Runella sp. SP2: one gene and its partners. The protein of the gene in region 3 interacts with the protein of the main gene of each other region in a pairwise test. Links are inferred from orthologs where the notes say so. Each region holds a gene or a part of one and is shown on either strand. Other genes may lie near its edges.

The links.
Region 1: the proteins of DTQ70_RS13300 (region 3) and dnaE interact in binary tests that used the Escherichia coli proteins (3 or more experiments, as listed by UniProt). The link is inferred for Runella sp. SP2 from one-to-one orthologs.
Region 2: the proteins of DTQ70_RS13300 (region 3) and DTQ70_RS07815 interact in binary tests that used the Escherichia coli proteins (3 or more experiments, as listed by UniProt). The link is inferred for Runella sp. SP2 from one-to-one orthologs.

Annotation. Positions count from the first base shown.
Region 1 is NZ_CP031030.1:7,142,652-7,148,521, reverse strand. The notes cover bases 1,044-5,253. They hold dnaE (DNA polymerase III subunit alpha), read right to left. Parts: upstream 4,949-5,253; coding sequence 1,244-4,948; downstream 1,044-1,243. Other genes in these bases: DTQ70_RS28750 (DUF86 domain-containing protein), read right to left, coding at 4,960-5,253; DTQ70_RS28760 (hypothetical protein), read right to left, coding at 1,044-1,195. Outside these bases: more of DTQ70_RS28760, read right to left, coding at 1-1,043; more of DTQ70_RS28750, read right to left, coding at 5,254-5,403; DTQ70_RS28745 (nucleotidyltransferase family protein), read right to left, coding at 5,387-5,674. UniProt on the Escherichia coli protein: DNA polymerase III is a complex, multichain enzyme responsible for most of the replicative synthesis in bacteria. This DNA polymerase also exhibits 3' to 5' exonuclease activity. The alpha chain is the DNA polymerase catalytic subunit.
Region 2 is NZ_CP031030.1:1,845,388-1,849,967, reverse strand. What follows is about bases 658-3,577. They hold DTQ70_RS07815 (DNA polymerase III subunit gamma/tau), read left to right. Parts: upstream 658-1,195; coding sequence 1,196-2,959; downstream 2,960-3,577. Other genes in these bases: DTQ70_RS07810 (Gfo/Idh/MocA family protein), read left to right, coding at 3,041-3,577; DTQ70_RS07820 (T9SS type A sorting domain-containing protein), read right to left, coding at 658-992. Also shown: more of DTQ70_RS07820, read right to left, coding at 1-657; more of DTQ70_RS07810, read left to right, coding at 3,578-4,126; DTQ70_RS07805 (hypothetical protein), read right to left, coding at 4,253-4,444; DTQ70_RS07800 (hypothetical protein), read right to left, coding at 4,502-4,580. UniProt on the Escherichia coli protein: Part of the beta sliding clamp loading complex, which hydrolyzes ATP to load the beta clamp onto primed DNA to form the DNA replication pre-initiation complex.
Region 3 is NZ_CP031030.1:3,177,083-3,181,533, forward strand. What follows is about bases 587-3,377. They hold DTQ70_RS13300 (PolC-type DNA polymerase III), read left to right. Parts: upstream 587-1,615; coding sequence 1,616-2,140; downstream 2,141-3,377. Other genes in these bases: DTQ70_RS13290 (PD-(D/E)XK nuclease family protein), read left to right, coding at 587-1,128; DTQ70_RS13295 (LytTR family DNA-binding domain-containing protein), read right to left, coding at 1,137-1,487; DTQ70_RS13305 (TetR/AcrR family transcriptional regulator), read left to right, coding at 2,271-2,810; DTQ70_RS13310 (MBL fold metallo-hydrolase), read left to right, coding at 2,844-3,377. Outside these bases: more of DTQ70_RS13290, read left to right, coding at 1-586; more of DTQ70_RS13310, read left to right, coding at 3,378-3,926; DTQ70_RS13315 (NifU family protein), read right to left, coding at 4,032-4,280; DTQ70_RS13320 (Mrp/NBP35 family ATP-binding protein), read right to left, coding at 4,355-4,451. UniProt on the Escherichia coli protein: DNA polymerase III is a complex, multichain enzyme responsible for most of the replicative synthesis in bacteria. The epsilon subunit contain the editing function and is a proofreading 3'-5' exonuclease.

The DNA of each region.
Region 1 (5,870 bases), 4.0 Mb from region 3 along the record:
GCTCGTGTTGTTTTAGATTAAAGCAAAAGGCAATACAAATGGGCTTACCTTGCAGACTTTGGAGGGTTACTTCTTTACCATCACGGTCTTTAAGTAAAAAGTTGGGGGCGCCCTTTCCTACGTACATACCTTCTTTGGCCGTAATGCTTTGCTTGAAATACGGAATTAGCTCGGAAGATGGGTACGCACGTTCAAATTTTTCCAATAAACTGCGAGCGGCGGTCATGTCGCTTCTAAACGCTACCGCATAATCAACCCAATGTGTGAGTAAGTAAGCGCGTTGTTTGGGATAGGCTCGTAGCTGTTCGTCGCTTTCTTGGTAAGCTAATTGTAATGCGTCCCCCGACAAAATGTAGCGCTGTGCCGAATCCGTTGGGTATTTTTTGGTAATAGGAATCAGGATATGATTTACCAATTCGCGGCGGTACGGCTCACTCATGAGGGCGGCATCGGGCAAGATTTTGAAATTTTGAAGCGTAAAGTTCTCAATTTCTTGGCGCTGATTCGACTTCAGCTGAACACCCTGACTTTCACGGAGTTTTTTATCCAATACCAATTGACGGGTCAGATACGCTTCGGTATTGATGGTCGCCGTGATGTACGCATCAAACGCCTCGCTGATGGGTTGTTGGCTTTTCAATGTTTGAAAACGCTGCAAACGAGCTTGATGCAGGCTGTCCACCTTTGGCAAAATGATGCTGTTGTCATTTTTGGTGGGTTTGTAGCCAAATACGGGCAAGTATTCGTATAAGTTTTCTTTGAAATAATCCCGCAAAAACTCTTGGTAATAAGCATTTGTTCCCTCAAAAGTCAGTGATTTATTGGGATGAATTGTCACCGTCAGTTTATCATTGGGGCTGATAAACAACACCCGATTAAAACTTTGATTACCAGGCTGATAAGCCGAAGCCCCCGCAGAAGTAGGGACAATTTGAAGGCGTACCAACTGAGGTTCAGTAAGTTCTACTTCCGCATTGGCGACTTTTTGGTTGGTAATTTCAAAATAACCAATATTTAGAAACTCAACGTCGGCCAAACCAATGGCTGGCGAAGGCTGAAACTTTATTTTTTCCGTTACCAGCGACACCGAAAAATTGGTGGCCTCAGGTGCCATTTTGAGGGTAATTTGGGCATTTTGTGCCTTTAGGATTTGTGTAAACAAAAGCGCAAAAAGGCCGTAGAGAGGATATTTCATAATGCAATTTTTTCTAATAAACGAAAAAAGGCGTAAGTAATTGTCGATTTAATTGACCGAAAAATTCACCCCTCCCATTGATTCTATCAGTTTAAAAAATTCGTTGGTAGGCGCGACTCGGTGCGTTCGTGATTGAAGTTTCACCTCCGTCCGACTTTGATGATCCACAACCGATACCGTGAGCGCACAGTGACCCGGATAGGCTTGTACGGCTTCGTTGAGCTTGGTTACAAGACCGCTATCCAGTAAATCTAAATCCAACTGCAACTTGATTTCCTTGGTGAGTTTTTCACGAACTTCATTCAAAAGCTGCATCGACGTGATTTTAAACTCGTATTGATCTTCTTGTTTCCAGCGGTTTTGAATTTTGCCTTTGACAAACAAAAAGTGTCCCATTTGGACGTAAGCCGAAAACTTCACAAAATCTTCGCCAAAAAGCGCCATTTCCATCGAACCTGCATAATCTTCGAGCTTAAAAATACAAAACGGGTTTCCTGTTTTGGTAGTTCTAACTTGGCTGCTACTCACAATACCTGCTACGGTAATATCTTTTCCAAACAAGAGCGGACGGCCGCCGATTTCTACGTTGGCAACGGCAGGCGTATCGCCTTCTTCGGTATCACTGGTTTCGGTAACTTCGGAAGTGAGCATCACCTTGTCGAGGGTACAGGTACAGAAGTTGGTCAATTCTAGACGATACATATCAAGCGGGTGACCCGAAATGTAGAAGCCAACCACGTCTTTTTCAAAACGCAACCGCTCAATATCGCTCCATCGTTCGACGTTAGGTGCTTTAGGTTTGGCAATATCGGCGCCACCTCCGCCAAAACCACCAAACAGCGATGCTTGTGCGTTGGATTTATCGGCTTGAACGGCGTTGGCGTATTTGATTAGTTTTTCGATTAAGTTTTGCTGTTCGCCCTCGGCGGCCGTGAAGTACTGCGCGCGGTGGTATTCTTCAAACAAGTCAAACGCTCCCGCATAGGCCAACGATTCGATGGTTTTCTTGTTGACTGTACGCAAGTTTACCCGAGTGATAAAATCAAAAAGGTCTTTGTAAGGCCCGTTTTTGGTTCGTTCTTCGATGATACTTTCTACGGCGGCGTCGCCTGTTCCTTTGATTCCGCCTAATCCAAAACGAATTTCGCCGCGTTTGTTTACCCCAAAACGACGTTCCGATTCGTTGACATCAGGCCCCAGTACAGGAATCCCGAGGGCTTTACATTCTTCGAGGAAGAACGTGATTTTTTCGATGTTTCCCAGTGAACTTGTCAAGACCGCCGCCATGTACTCGGCAGGGTAATGGGCTTTGAGATACGCCGTTTGGTAAGCTACAAAGGCATAGCAAGTAGAGTGCGATTTGTTAAAGGCATACGAGGCAAAAGCTTCCCAGTCGGTCCAGACTTTATCGAGTTTTTTCTCATCAAGGCCCTTATTTTTTCCGCCGTCGATGAACTTGCTTTTCATCTTGTTGAGAACTTCAATCTGCTTTTTCCCCATAGCCTTCCGCAGTACGTCGGCATCCCCTTTGGTAAAGCCAGCCATTTTCTGCGAAAGCAACATAATTTGCTCTTGATAAGTACAAATTCCGTATGTATCAGCCAAATACTCCTCCATTTCGGGGAGGTCGTATTCTACTTTTTCACGGCCGTGTTTACGGTTGATGAAGTTAGGAATGTACGCAATTGGGCCTGGACGATACAGGGCGTTCATGGCGATAAGGTCTTCAAAACGGTCAGGTTTGAGTTCGCGCATGTACTTTTTCATCCCGTCGGATTCAAACTGAAAAACGGCGTTGGTATCCCCTCGTTGGAACAATTCAAAAACTTTGACATCGTCCAGTGGAATATAATCAATCTCAATTTTAACTCCGTGGTTCGCCTCAATCATTCGAAGGGCTTCCTTGATGATGGTCAAGTTGCGAAGCCCCAAGAAGTCCATCTTGATAACCCCCGCATCTTCAATGATTTTTCCTTCGTACTGAGTAATTAGTAAGTCTGATTCTTTGGAGGTACTGACAGGAATCAAGTCGGTTAAATCAGAAGGTGCAATGATAATCCCCGCGGCGTGAATACCTACGTTGCGGACGGTTCCTTCGAGCTTTTGAGCCTCTTTAAGGACTTTGGCCGTCAGGTCGTTGCCTTTCAGCATTTCACGCAGTTTTTTTAGGTTTTCTACCTCGTCGGGCGTGATAACCTCCGCCATTTTTTCGAGAGGCACTTTGAAAACCTTGTCGAGGTTCATGCCATAAGTAGGCTTATCGGGCACGAGTTTTACCACGGCATTGGCCTCTTGCAGCGGTAAGTCCATTACCCGCGCCACGTCTTTAATCGACGATTTAGCGGCCATTGTACCATAGGTGATGATTTGGGCTACCTGATTTTTACCGTATTTCTGCACTACATAATCTATCACCCGTTGACGGCCTTCGTCGTCGAAGTCCGTATCAATATCGGGCATGGAGATACGGTCAGGATTCAAAAAACGCTCAAAAAGTAGGTCGTACTTGATGGGGTCGATGTTGGTGATTCCGATGGCATAGGCGACGGCACTCCCTGCCGCCGACCCCCGCCCTGGCCCAATGAGTACGCCCATGTCGCGCCCCGCTTGGATAAAGTCGGCTACGATAAGGAAGTAGCCAGGAAAACCCATGTTTTTGATGGTATTCAGCTCAAAGTTGAGTCGTTCCTCAATTTCGGGCGTAATTTCTTTGTATTTCTTACGGGCGCCTTCAAAAGTCCAGTGTTTGAGGTATTCCCACTGATTGAGCACGTCGGCGGTGAGTTCTTTCATTTTACCGTTGAACTCAATCATTTGCGAAATACTGTGCTTTTTAAACTCGTCGGGAATGGGGAAGTTAGGCAATAAAATATCCCGATTGAGCTTTAACAATTCTACTTTGTCAACGATTTCTTGCGTATTGTCCAGCGATTCGGGTAAATCACTGAACGTTTTGAGCATTTCGTCTTTGGTTTTGAAATAAAACTCATCGTTGAAAAACGCAAAGCGCGTGCCTTTGGGCATCGGATTTTCGTCATCAAAGTCCTTGTTGGTAGGTGTTGATTGTTTATCACCCGTATTGACACACAACAAAATATCGTGAGCGTTGGCGTCGTCTTGTTCTACATAGTGGCTATCATTGGAACATATCACCTTGACGTTGAACTCTTTGGCGTATTTGAGCAAGGCTTCGTTGGCAATGATTTGATCACGAATACCGTGGCGTTGGATTTCGACGTAATAGTCATCCCCAAACAAATCGAGCCACCACTTAAACTCTTGGCGTCCAGCCTCTTCACCTTTTTTGATGATAGCCTGTGGTACACTTGCCCCAATGCAACAAGTCGTGGCGATGAGTCCTTTGTGGTATTTTACTAGAAGTTCTTTGTCGATACGTGGGTATTTGCCGTACATCCCTTCGATGAAGCCCAGCGAGCAGAGTTTGGCCAAGTTGCGATAGCCTTCGGCGTTTTTGGCCAGCAGCAATTGGTGGCGGCGAACGTCTTTTTGTTCTTTGGTAAACTGTTTTTTGTGGCGGTCTTCTACCAAATAAAACTCACAGCCCACGATGGGTTTGATGCCTTGTTTATGTCCTTCGGCCACAAACTCAAATACGCCAAACATGTTGCCGTGGTCAGTAATGGCAATGGCGGGCATATCGTCAGCTTTGGCCTTTTTAAACAGTTTCTTAATATCTGCCGCCCCGTCGAGTAGGGAATATTGGGTGTGGCAGTGGAGGTGGGAGAATTGCATAATTGGGGAGATTATTCAATATTTTTATAGTCAATATGAGTATAGTATTCACTATTTTGAGCGAGTTTGTATTCTTCTCTATCAAAATTACCATCTAACATTTCCACACGTATAATTTGTTCTAATTGGCGTTTCAATGTAGGCAACTCGTTTTGAAGAATGTCAAATGCAATAAATCGGTCAATACCAATATAGTCGTGAGCTACACGATTACGAAAACTCTTTATCTGAAGCCATGCTAAATCAGAATGTTTTATTTTAAGAATGTTACTTACTCGATTGGACTGCTCTCCAATATTAATAAGTAACATAAGAGAAGCATTGAAATTTTGTTGGTCATTAGCTCGAAAAAACTCAATAGCTTTATCGAAATTAGCAATGTACAGCTGTATTTTTCCAATTGATTCAAGCATTCTGAGCAAATAAACCAAATCATTTTTAATGTCTTGTTGCATAGATTAAGTCTTTTTTTGCACGATAAAGAATAATCGGGTCGGCGTATTTTTCAAACATAATATCTACTTTAATAGCTAAATCAGCTTCAATTTTTTCCTTGAATTGAACCCATTTTTTGAAGTCACTTGGGTCACCATCAATCAATAAGTCTAAGTCATTTGCATCCTCTTCACGTGCTACTGAGCCAAAAATGCCAATTTTCTCCAAATTATAGGTTTGGAAAAACAGTGAGCTTTCTAAATACTGAATGATGGTTGTCAGAGATTGCATAGTAGAACTAAATTTTCTATCCAAAGTTACGGTTTTCTGCTAGAAAGCAGAAGAGAATAGCCGCTAAAATTGCTGTAGTAGTGAGGACGCCTGTTGCGCAAAACAAGAGCAAGAGCAGAATAAGCAAAGAAACAAGAGTTGTAAAATGATGATTGGCATTGAAAAAATATCAGTTTAGCGGCACCAGTTTTATTCT
Region 2 (4,580 bases), 1.3 Mb from region 3 along the record:
TTTTGCGCATTAATGACTGAAGCATTGCTTCCCTTTTCGCTAAATGAAACCCGTGATACTACCCAACTAAGGTTGTGCCCAAAATCATTTCGACTTTGTCCAATAATTTGTTGGAGATTACTCACAATTTCATCTTCGGGGATGTTAAAGCCCGTATCAGATTCTCCTTGATGCCATAAAATAGCCCTAATTCCCGTTAAACTCGCAAATTCGCGAAGTGTCACCCGAAGTTGGGAATAAGGCAATTGGTTTCCATAAAAACCACCCACGTACGGATTACTTGCATTTCCGTAGAGGCTTTCGCGCCACGCACGGCTTGTCGTACCTTCCAAAGCAGCATTGTAAAATAAAATAGGGACGTTGAGCCTTTTGACCAACAAATCGCCCAATATCCCCCACGACCAAGCAGAATATCCATAAGGTGCAATATAACTATCGGCATTTAAGTGCGAAAAAGTGGGTTGTGGCAGCTCATTCGGTTCAAAATTGGAATTTAAGTAATTAAAACAGCTCACTCGGTCATCTACTGCTCCCGAAGCTCCATAGTTTTGAATCCCACGTGCATTGGACTGGCCTGCAACCACAAACACCTCACCTACTCCTACGCGGTCAACTTCGGTCATTTCGGCCACTTGTCCATTTCGAATCAGACGTACTTCGAGTTTATACCATCCTCCTTCTGCTGAAATTTCTCCTGAAAAAACACCACCTACGGGTGCATTTTCAAGTAATTGCCAACCTGTGGGCGTTCCCTGTCCTGTATGGATGGGCGTCAAAGCAGCTTCTACTCGTTCTGGAATAGACTGTTTGTACGTCCCTGCGACAACAAACGATGCCTTATTGGCTTGTGAGCGTTGAAAAACAATGCGAGATGTTGGAAAACTAACGGTTACTTGAGAAAATGCTGGTATGATGGCTAGAAAAAAGACAACCACACTTACACAATGGCGACTCAAATTCCCAAACACTCCGTTAAAGTAGGGCTTTGGCATTCGATAATGAATAGGTTACTGCGAAAAAGCTGCAAAATTACGCATTTGCCGCATGAAGGCCAAACCGACAAATCAATCAGTCTCGGTTTTAATGGTATTTCAATATTTTTTGTGGGTTTGTTAACTTCCTGATTTACCCTATTTTAGAAATTAGCGGGCATTTTTCTGTTTGATTTGACCGTCGCTCTTGCTAACTTGCGGCCATGGCAGACAATTTTGTAGTTTCGGCGCGGAAATATCGCCCCATTACTTTTGACTCAGTTGTTGGGCAGTCACACATTACGACTACCCTCAAAAACGCCATTCGTACCAACCACCTCGCTCAAGCTTTCTTGTTTTGTGGGCCACGTGGCGTGGGCAAAACAACCAACGCCCGTATTTTGGCCAAAACCATTAACTGTCAGAGCCTTACTGACGAGATTGAGCCTTGTGGCGAGTGCGAAAGTTGCGTGGCTTTTCAAAACAATGCTTCATTTAACGTTCACGAATTGGATGCTGCCTCCAATAACTCCGTGGATGATATTCGTAACTTGATTGACCAAGTACGCTACCCGCCCCAAACGGGAAAGTACAAAATATACATCATTGACGAGGTGCACATGCTTTCGTCGTCGGCTTTTAATGCTTTTCTAAAAACGTTGGAAGAACCGCCGAGCTACGCCATTTTTATTTTGGCAACCACTGAAAAGCATAAAATACTCCCAACGATTTTGTCGCGTTGTCAAATCTTTGATTTTAACCGCATACAACCACGCGACATTGCCGATCATCTTGAGCACATTGCCCAAAAAGAAGGTATTTCGACCGAACGGGAGGCACTCGAACTCATCGCCCAAAAAGCGGATGGAGGGCTTAGAGACGCCCTTTCGATGTTTGACTTAAATGTCACCTTTTCGACAGATGATACTGTTCGGTACAAAGATGTTCTCGAAAACCTCCACATTCTCGACTACGACTATTATTTCCGATTGACGGATGCCCTGCTTGCAAGTGATGTCTCACAAACGTTGTTAATTTTTAATGAAATTATCAAAAAAGGTTTCGACGGGCACTTGTTTGTGGTAGGGATGCTGGAGCATTTCCGTAATTTGCTGGTAGCCAAAGACCCTGCAACAGTTCAGCTGCTCGAAGTATCCGAAATGGCTAAAAACAAATATTTAGACCAGTCGGCAAGGGCTTCAGTGTCGTTTCTACTTTCTGCACTAAGTGTTGGAAGTCAATGCGATATAAATTACAAAGCGGCTAAACAACAGCGACTGCACGTGGAAATATGCCTGATGAAACTGGCAAAAATCCCTGAAGTTCTGGATTTGAATACGCTGTCGGGCGACGAAAAAAAAAAGCCTAGTCTGACCGAAAATACCCCAGTAACTGTTCAGAAAGCTGCTACTCCTAAACCCGTTGCCTCCCTTCCAAGTCCAAGTGTTGCGGCAGAAACTCCCCCTCCCTACCCTCAAAACGGCTTACCAGGCGCTTTGGGAAAACTCCGTTCTACGGTCAATATCTCTGCGCAGCCCCAGCCAGTAGAGGAGACAAAACCAGTCACAAAAACCAAAGAAACTCCTACAGTTGCGGCAGAAGTGCCTGCAACTTGGGAAGACCAGTCTTTTACAACCGAAGAACTTCAACAAACATGGGACGCGTTTTCTCGTTTTCGTGAGCAAAATGGGGGTGCTGTCAGCGAGCAAATTATGCTCAATCGTGAATTTAAAATTGAGGGAACTACGATTGAATTAATTTTAGACAACTTACACCAAGAGGTTCTGCTCAACGACGTGAAACCCGAATTGCTGGGGTATTTACGTCGCCATCTTAAAAATCGGCAAATTCAAATTTCGTACCGCATTGCGCCCAACGAAGTAAAGCGTAATCCCTATACACCGCTCGAAAAGTTCAATACATTAGCTGAGAAAAACCCCTCTCTTCTCGAACTCCAGCGACTCCTTGGTTTGGATGTTGATTTTTAAAGAAGACTTTAGAGTATATTGTCACCCAAAAGTCATATATTAGGAAACAGTATCACTTCAAAACCCAAACCTTCACATCTTATGTTCACGCGTCGTGATTTTCTAAAAAGCACTGCCATCGGTGGGGCTTCTTCTTTGATTTCGATTAACCCACTTTTGGCGGCGACTCGTCCCAAAAAGGACAAACTTGGAATTGCCTTGGTGGGTCTCGGTTATTACAGCACCGATTTGCTCGCTCCTGCCCTTCAACTTACCAAAAACTGTGAGCTGATGGGTATTGTCACAGGGACTCCCTCCAAAGCAGAAACGTGGCAAAAGAAATTTAACCTCAAGGACAAAAACATCTACAATTATCAGAATTTTGACCAAATCGCCAACAATCCTGACATCGACGTAGTATATGTCGTGCTTCCTCCGAGTATGCACCGCGAATTTGTCGTTCGGGCTGCCAAGGCAGGTAAACAGGTATTTTGTGAAAAACCCATGGCACCTAGTGTAGCCGATTGTGAAGCAATGATTAAAGCCTGTGCCGATAACAAAGTAAAACTCGCCATCGGATACCGTTGTCAACACGACCCAAATACCCAAGCTTACATGAAGTTTGCCAAAGAAAAAACGTTTGGTAAAGTACGAATGGTAACGTGTGGCGCAGGGTATTTCGACGCCCGTACGACCCATTGGAAACAGAACAAAGCCCTTGGCGGTGGTGTGATGGGCGACATGGGTGTGTATGCCATTCAAGGTGCGCGCTTGGCAGTAGGTGAAGAACCAACGTCGGTTTCGGCCCAATTCCACACAACTCGCCCAGACATTTACAAAGAAGTTGAGGAAACTGCGACGTTTCAATTGGAGTTTCCAAGTGGCGCTTTGGCCGCTTGTCATACCAGTTTTGGTATCAATATGAACTACTTGCAAGCCAATTGCGAAAAAGGTTGGTTTAAAATGGAACCGTTTTCGAGCTACAATGGCAACAAAGGAAGCAGCCCACAAGGGCCAATTGATTTTCCTTTGCAAAGCCAACAAGCCAAGCAATTGGACGATGATACAGACGCACTTATCAAAGGTATTCCATTAATAGCGCCAGGCGAAGAAGGGCTACGGGATATTCGCATCGTTGAGGCCGTTTATAAGTCGGTGGCAAATGGCGGGAAGAAAATTACCATTTAGTATTTTTTCGCACAGAACGGCACAGATTAAATGCACGCAGATGTCGCAGAAATCATTTCTGTGCCATCTGCGTGCATTTAATCTGTGCACATCTGTGTGAAAATTTTACCTATTGTTGAGAAGCAATTAATCTGCCACTTTGCCCAATAAATTTACCCCAACCAATAAAAAGAGAACACCAACTAAAAAGGGGACAATGGTTTCCCATTTTGTAAGGGTGAAGCCCATCACTGCCTTGTCGGACATAAAGGCGATGCAAGCAAAAAGGATGAAGATAACGCCAATTCCAGTTAAAATACTTCCAAACGTACGTTTCATGTGAGCGCGAGGTTTTATATAGGTTGCAAAACTACCAATTTATACAAAAAAACTATTCTACTCCTCGGGTCGGATTTTAAGCCCTTCTTGATGAATAATATATTCGGAGGTGTAATAAAATCGGTGGCATAGCCAA
Region 3 (4,451 bases):
CAAATTGAGCATGAACTTGTGCCCAAAGCCAACGGAAATATCAAGTTTACGGAACACGTGGTTAGGTTTCAAGAGATGGATACCTCCGATATTGGTATGACAGACTCCGACGTCGATACAACCCCAAACAGTAAACCCCAAACAGTAAACTCCAAACATACCATCAACAACGATTGGACTGTACCCAAAACCCCCGAAACACTAGCATTTTTACGCCAAAACTTAGCTAACGGTGGTCTATACGCAACCCACCTCAACCAGTACTTAAAATGCTCACTTCAATATTATTTTAGTCGCGTGGCGGGGGTTTCGGAAGACGAGGAAGTGGAAGAAAGAATGGGAGCTGCCGATTTTGGTTCGTGGATACACGCCGTGTTGGAACGCATTGACATCGAATTTTTGATGGACGGAAAGCCCATTAGCGATGCCGAAATCAAGGCCGTACTGCGCGAAGAATTTGCCAAATTGTTCCGAGGTTACGACCCAGAATCGGGCATCAATCGTCTTTTGTACCAAGTAGCCGAACAAACCGTGTTGGATTTTCTGAAAGAACAACGCCAACGCGATGAAAACCTTGTTGTGCTCGCTACCGAGCAAAAATTGACTGCAACCTTTAACGTACCCCTATCAGACGGCCCGCTCGCTTTGAAAATTGCGGGAAAAATTGACCGCGTAGAACTCCTCAACAACGTCATTCGCGTGGCCGATTACAAAACGGGCAAAATCGAACAGCTCCCCAAAGTTACCCCCGATAAACTTGATCACATTATGAACTCGGGCGACAATTCAAACCATGAAAAAATCAGGCAGTTATGGATTTATCAATACCTGATTTATAAACAAATGCTGCGTGAAAAAGGCTTGCGTTTGCGCGGACGCGAGTTTCACTTAGATGCCTACGAAGTGACTTCGGGCTTTTACTCCCTGCGCAATATCAAACGTGGTTTTATCTTTAATCCTTTAAAATTTGGCGATACCCAAGATGCCGAATCGTACGTAGAACAGTCGGAAAACTACCTCCGCACCTTTGTCATTGATAAACTTCTTAATCCTGACGAGCCTTTCCGAAAAACCGACTACCTAACGGCTTGTCAGTTTTGTGATTTTAGGGAAATTTGTGGTCGATAAATCGCCTCTCAAGCAGCCTGTATGAGCAATGCAGGTTGCTTGGCCCTTCGTCGGGCGACGGGTGCGGCAAAACCATCTTTTTGACGCACCAACCCATCGTGCCCCACGGAAGTATGAAGTAGGTTGATAATACACCCCCGCCGAATGCGCACAAATGAGTTAGATAATTCTGTTTCAAAAAGCCCCAAAGTTTTGGCTACCAGCATCGGTGGATGGGCATTTATTACGATAAGCGTATAATTTCGACGCCCCTCTAAACGAACAATTTCATTCAAAGGCACAAATACTTTTCCTCCAATACATGGAAGACGCAAGCCAGCAACGCCTTTTTTGGTAAATGCAAGTTCATATACTTTCATGAGTAGCAGGGAGTTAGTGAATAGTTGTACAAAGGTGCATGATTTGCCTTTGGCCATTCAAGGGGAAAACTACCCTTCACTTCCCGCAATTTTCCCGTATTTTTACAGCTTAGTTTATAGCCATATATATGTTTGCCATTGTTGACATTGAAACCACGGGCGGCGCCTATGCCACAAGCCGCATCACTGAAATTGCAATTATTCGCCACGATGGCACCCAAATCATAGATTCTTACCAAAGTTTGGTCAATCCTCAATGTTGGATTCCTGGTTTTATTACCCAACTGACGGGCATCGACAACGAGATGGTCAAAGATGCCCCTACTTTTGAAGAAATCGCCGATGAAGTACGTCGAATGACCCTCAATGCCGCCTTTGTAGCGCACAATGCTTCATTTGATTATGGGTTTGTGCAAAGGGAATTCAACCGTTTGGATGAGTATTTCAAACGCGATACGTTGTGCACGGTGAAACTAAGTCGGAAAATTTTTCCTGGCTATAAGTCGTACAGTTTGGGCAACATTTGCCGCGACCTCCAAATCCGCCACGTCAACCATCACCGCGCCATGGGCGATGCCTCCGCCACTACCCTATTGTTTGAGCAGCTTCTTCAAAATGACCACGCTGGCATCCTAAAAGACTGGCGCCCGTAAGCTAGTCCCGAACTCCGATTTGGGACATCTTCGGCCTAGCGTCTCCGACGCAACCAAGAAAAAATGCGCCCACTTGAACCATTTTACGCATCGGTCAGTTTTGTAAGTGATTACTCACTTTTATTAAACAATGACTGAAAAACAAGAACTTATTTTGGCAACTGCCCTTCGGCTTTTTGCCGAAAAAGGCTTTGATACGACCCCCACGAGCCTCATTGCCAAAGAAGCAGGCGTGTCGGAAGGACTGATTTTTCGCCATTTTACCAACAAAGACGGCCTCATGGACGCCATCGTCGCCATGAGCGAAGAGCGGCTTAGCGCCAATGCCGAGCGTATTTTACAATTATCCAACCCCGTTGACCAAATCCACGCGACGCTCGAACTACCCGTTCAGCTTTTTCAGGAAGAACGTGAGTTTTGGATGCTTCAGTTTTCGCTCAAATGGCAGAAAAAATACAAGAACCAAAACTACACCCCAAGCCCTGCACACCTAAAAGTAATACAAGCACTTACCGATGGTTTTCGGGCACTCGGATACGCACAACCTGAACAAGAAGTAAAAATTTTGATGATGCTTTTAGACGGTTTTAGTCACCAACTTGCCCTTTCTCCGTCTCCAGAGTACATCGAAACTACCCTCGCTTTTCTTAAAAGTAAATACCCCAACTAACACCGACAAATGTCTCGCAAATTCAAAAAAACCATGATGACAACCCTTATCATTTTAGCTGCCCTCGCTTTGGGTGGTTATTTTTACCTGCAACAGCCGCAATTTGGGCAAAACCCTGAGGGAGCGCACCTTGAAAAAATCAAAAAATCATCTCATTACAAAGAAAAAGGTTTCCAAAATCAACACCTTACCCCCGACCTAGCCGAAGGCACTACTTACTGGGATATTCTCAAAGCCTATTTTGTCAAAGTCGAAAATAAAGAACCTAGCCAACCTCTCCCGTCAGTTAAGACCGATTTAAAAAACCTGCCCAACGATGCCCCTTCGGTGGTTTGGTTTGGGCATTCATCGTATTTTTTGAAGGTTGGAGGAAAAACTATTTTGGTGGACCCCGTTTTTAGCGGCCATGCTTCTCCTGTTTCATTTTTTGGGGGCAATTACGGCGGAAGCAACGTCTATTCCTTGGATGATTTCCCCCCCATCGACCTTCTCATTATTTCACATGACCACTACGACCACCTCGACTACCCGACTGTTAAGGCCCTTCAGCCCAAAGTAAAACAAGTGGTGACCTCGCTGGGTGTAGGTTCACATTTGCAACATTGGGGTTATTCTCCTTCCCAAATCAATGAGTTAGACTGGTGGGAAAACACAACCATTGCCGATTCGTTAGAAATCACCGCCGCGCCCGCCCGTCATTTTTCGGGCAGAGGTATTAAGCGCGCCCAAACGTTTTGGTCGTCCTTTATTTTAAAAACACCCCAACACAACCTGTACCTTGGGGGAGATTCGGGCTATGACACTCATTTTAAAGAAATTGGCGAGAAATACGGGCCGTTTGACTTAGCGATTTTGGAATGTGGCCAGTACAATCAGATGTGGAAATACATTCACATGATGCCCGAAGAAGTAGCCCAAGCGGCCGTTGAACTAAAAGCAAAAACGCTTTTACCCGTTCACTGGGCCAAGTTTACTTTAGGTCTCCATCCGTGGATGGAACCCATCGAACGTGTCACCAAAAAAGCGCAAGAGCTAAACGTTCCAGTCACAACCCCCATGATTGGCGAAGTGGTAGAAATCAATCGCCATTATCCTAACAAGGCTTGGTGGAAATAACCAACGGCGATCATATTTCAACAAAAAAGTGCTTCTAAGTTTAAACCTAGAAGCACTTTTTATTTTTGCAAAGGGTTTTCAACTATCAAAACGAAGTCTTTTTCCTTAAAACGCAGGTGTTAAATTGAGGGCTTCTACTTTTTTGATTTCGGGTACCGATTTCAAAATAGCTTCTTCCAAACCTGCCTTAAATGTCATTGAAGACATAGGACAAGCACTACAAGCACCCGTGAGCTCCAACATTACGGTCATGTCATCCGTAATTTCTTTCACTTTGACGTTGCCCCCATCCGCCTCCAAATACGGACGAATGCTATTGAGGGCATTTTCCACGCGTGATTTTAATTCTTCCATGAATGTTTGTATTAACCTGTGATTAAAACGCTAATATGTACATTTTTTCATTGCCAATCAAGGTTCGGAGCTTTCTACACCCGAATCTCCACCTGTTTGGTTTTGGCCTGGGTCGCATTCCGAATCGCCACCTGCTGCGCCAAGTTTTCGGCGGCTTCTTGGAATGCTGCT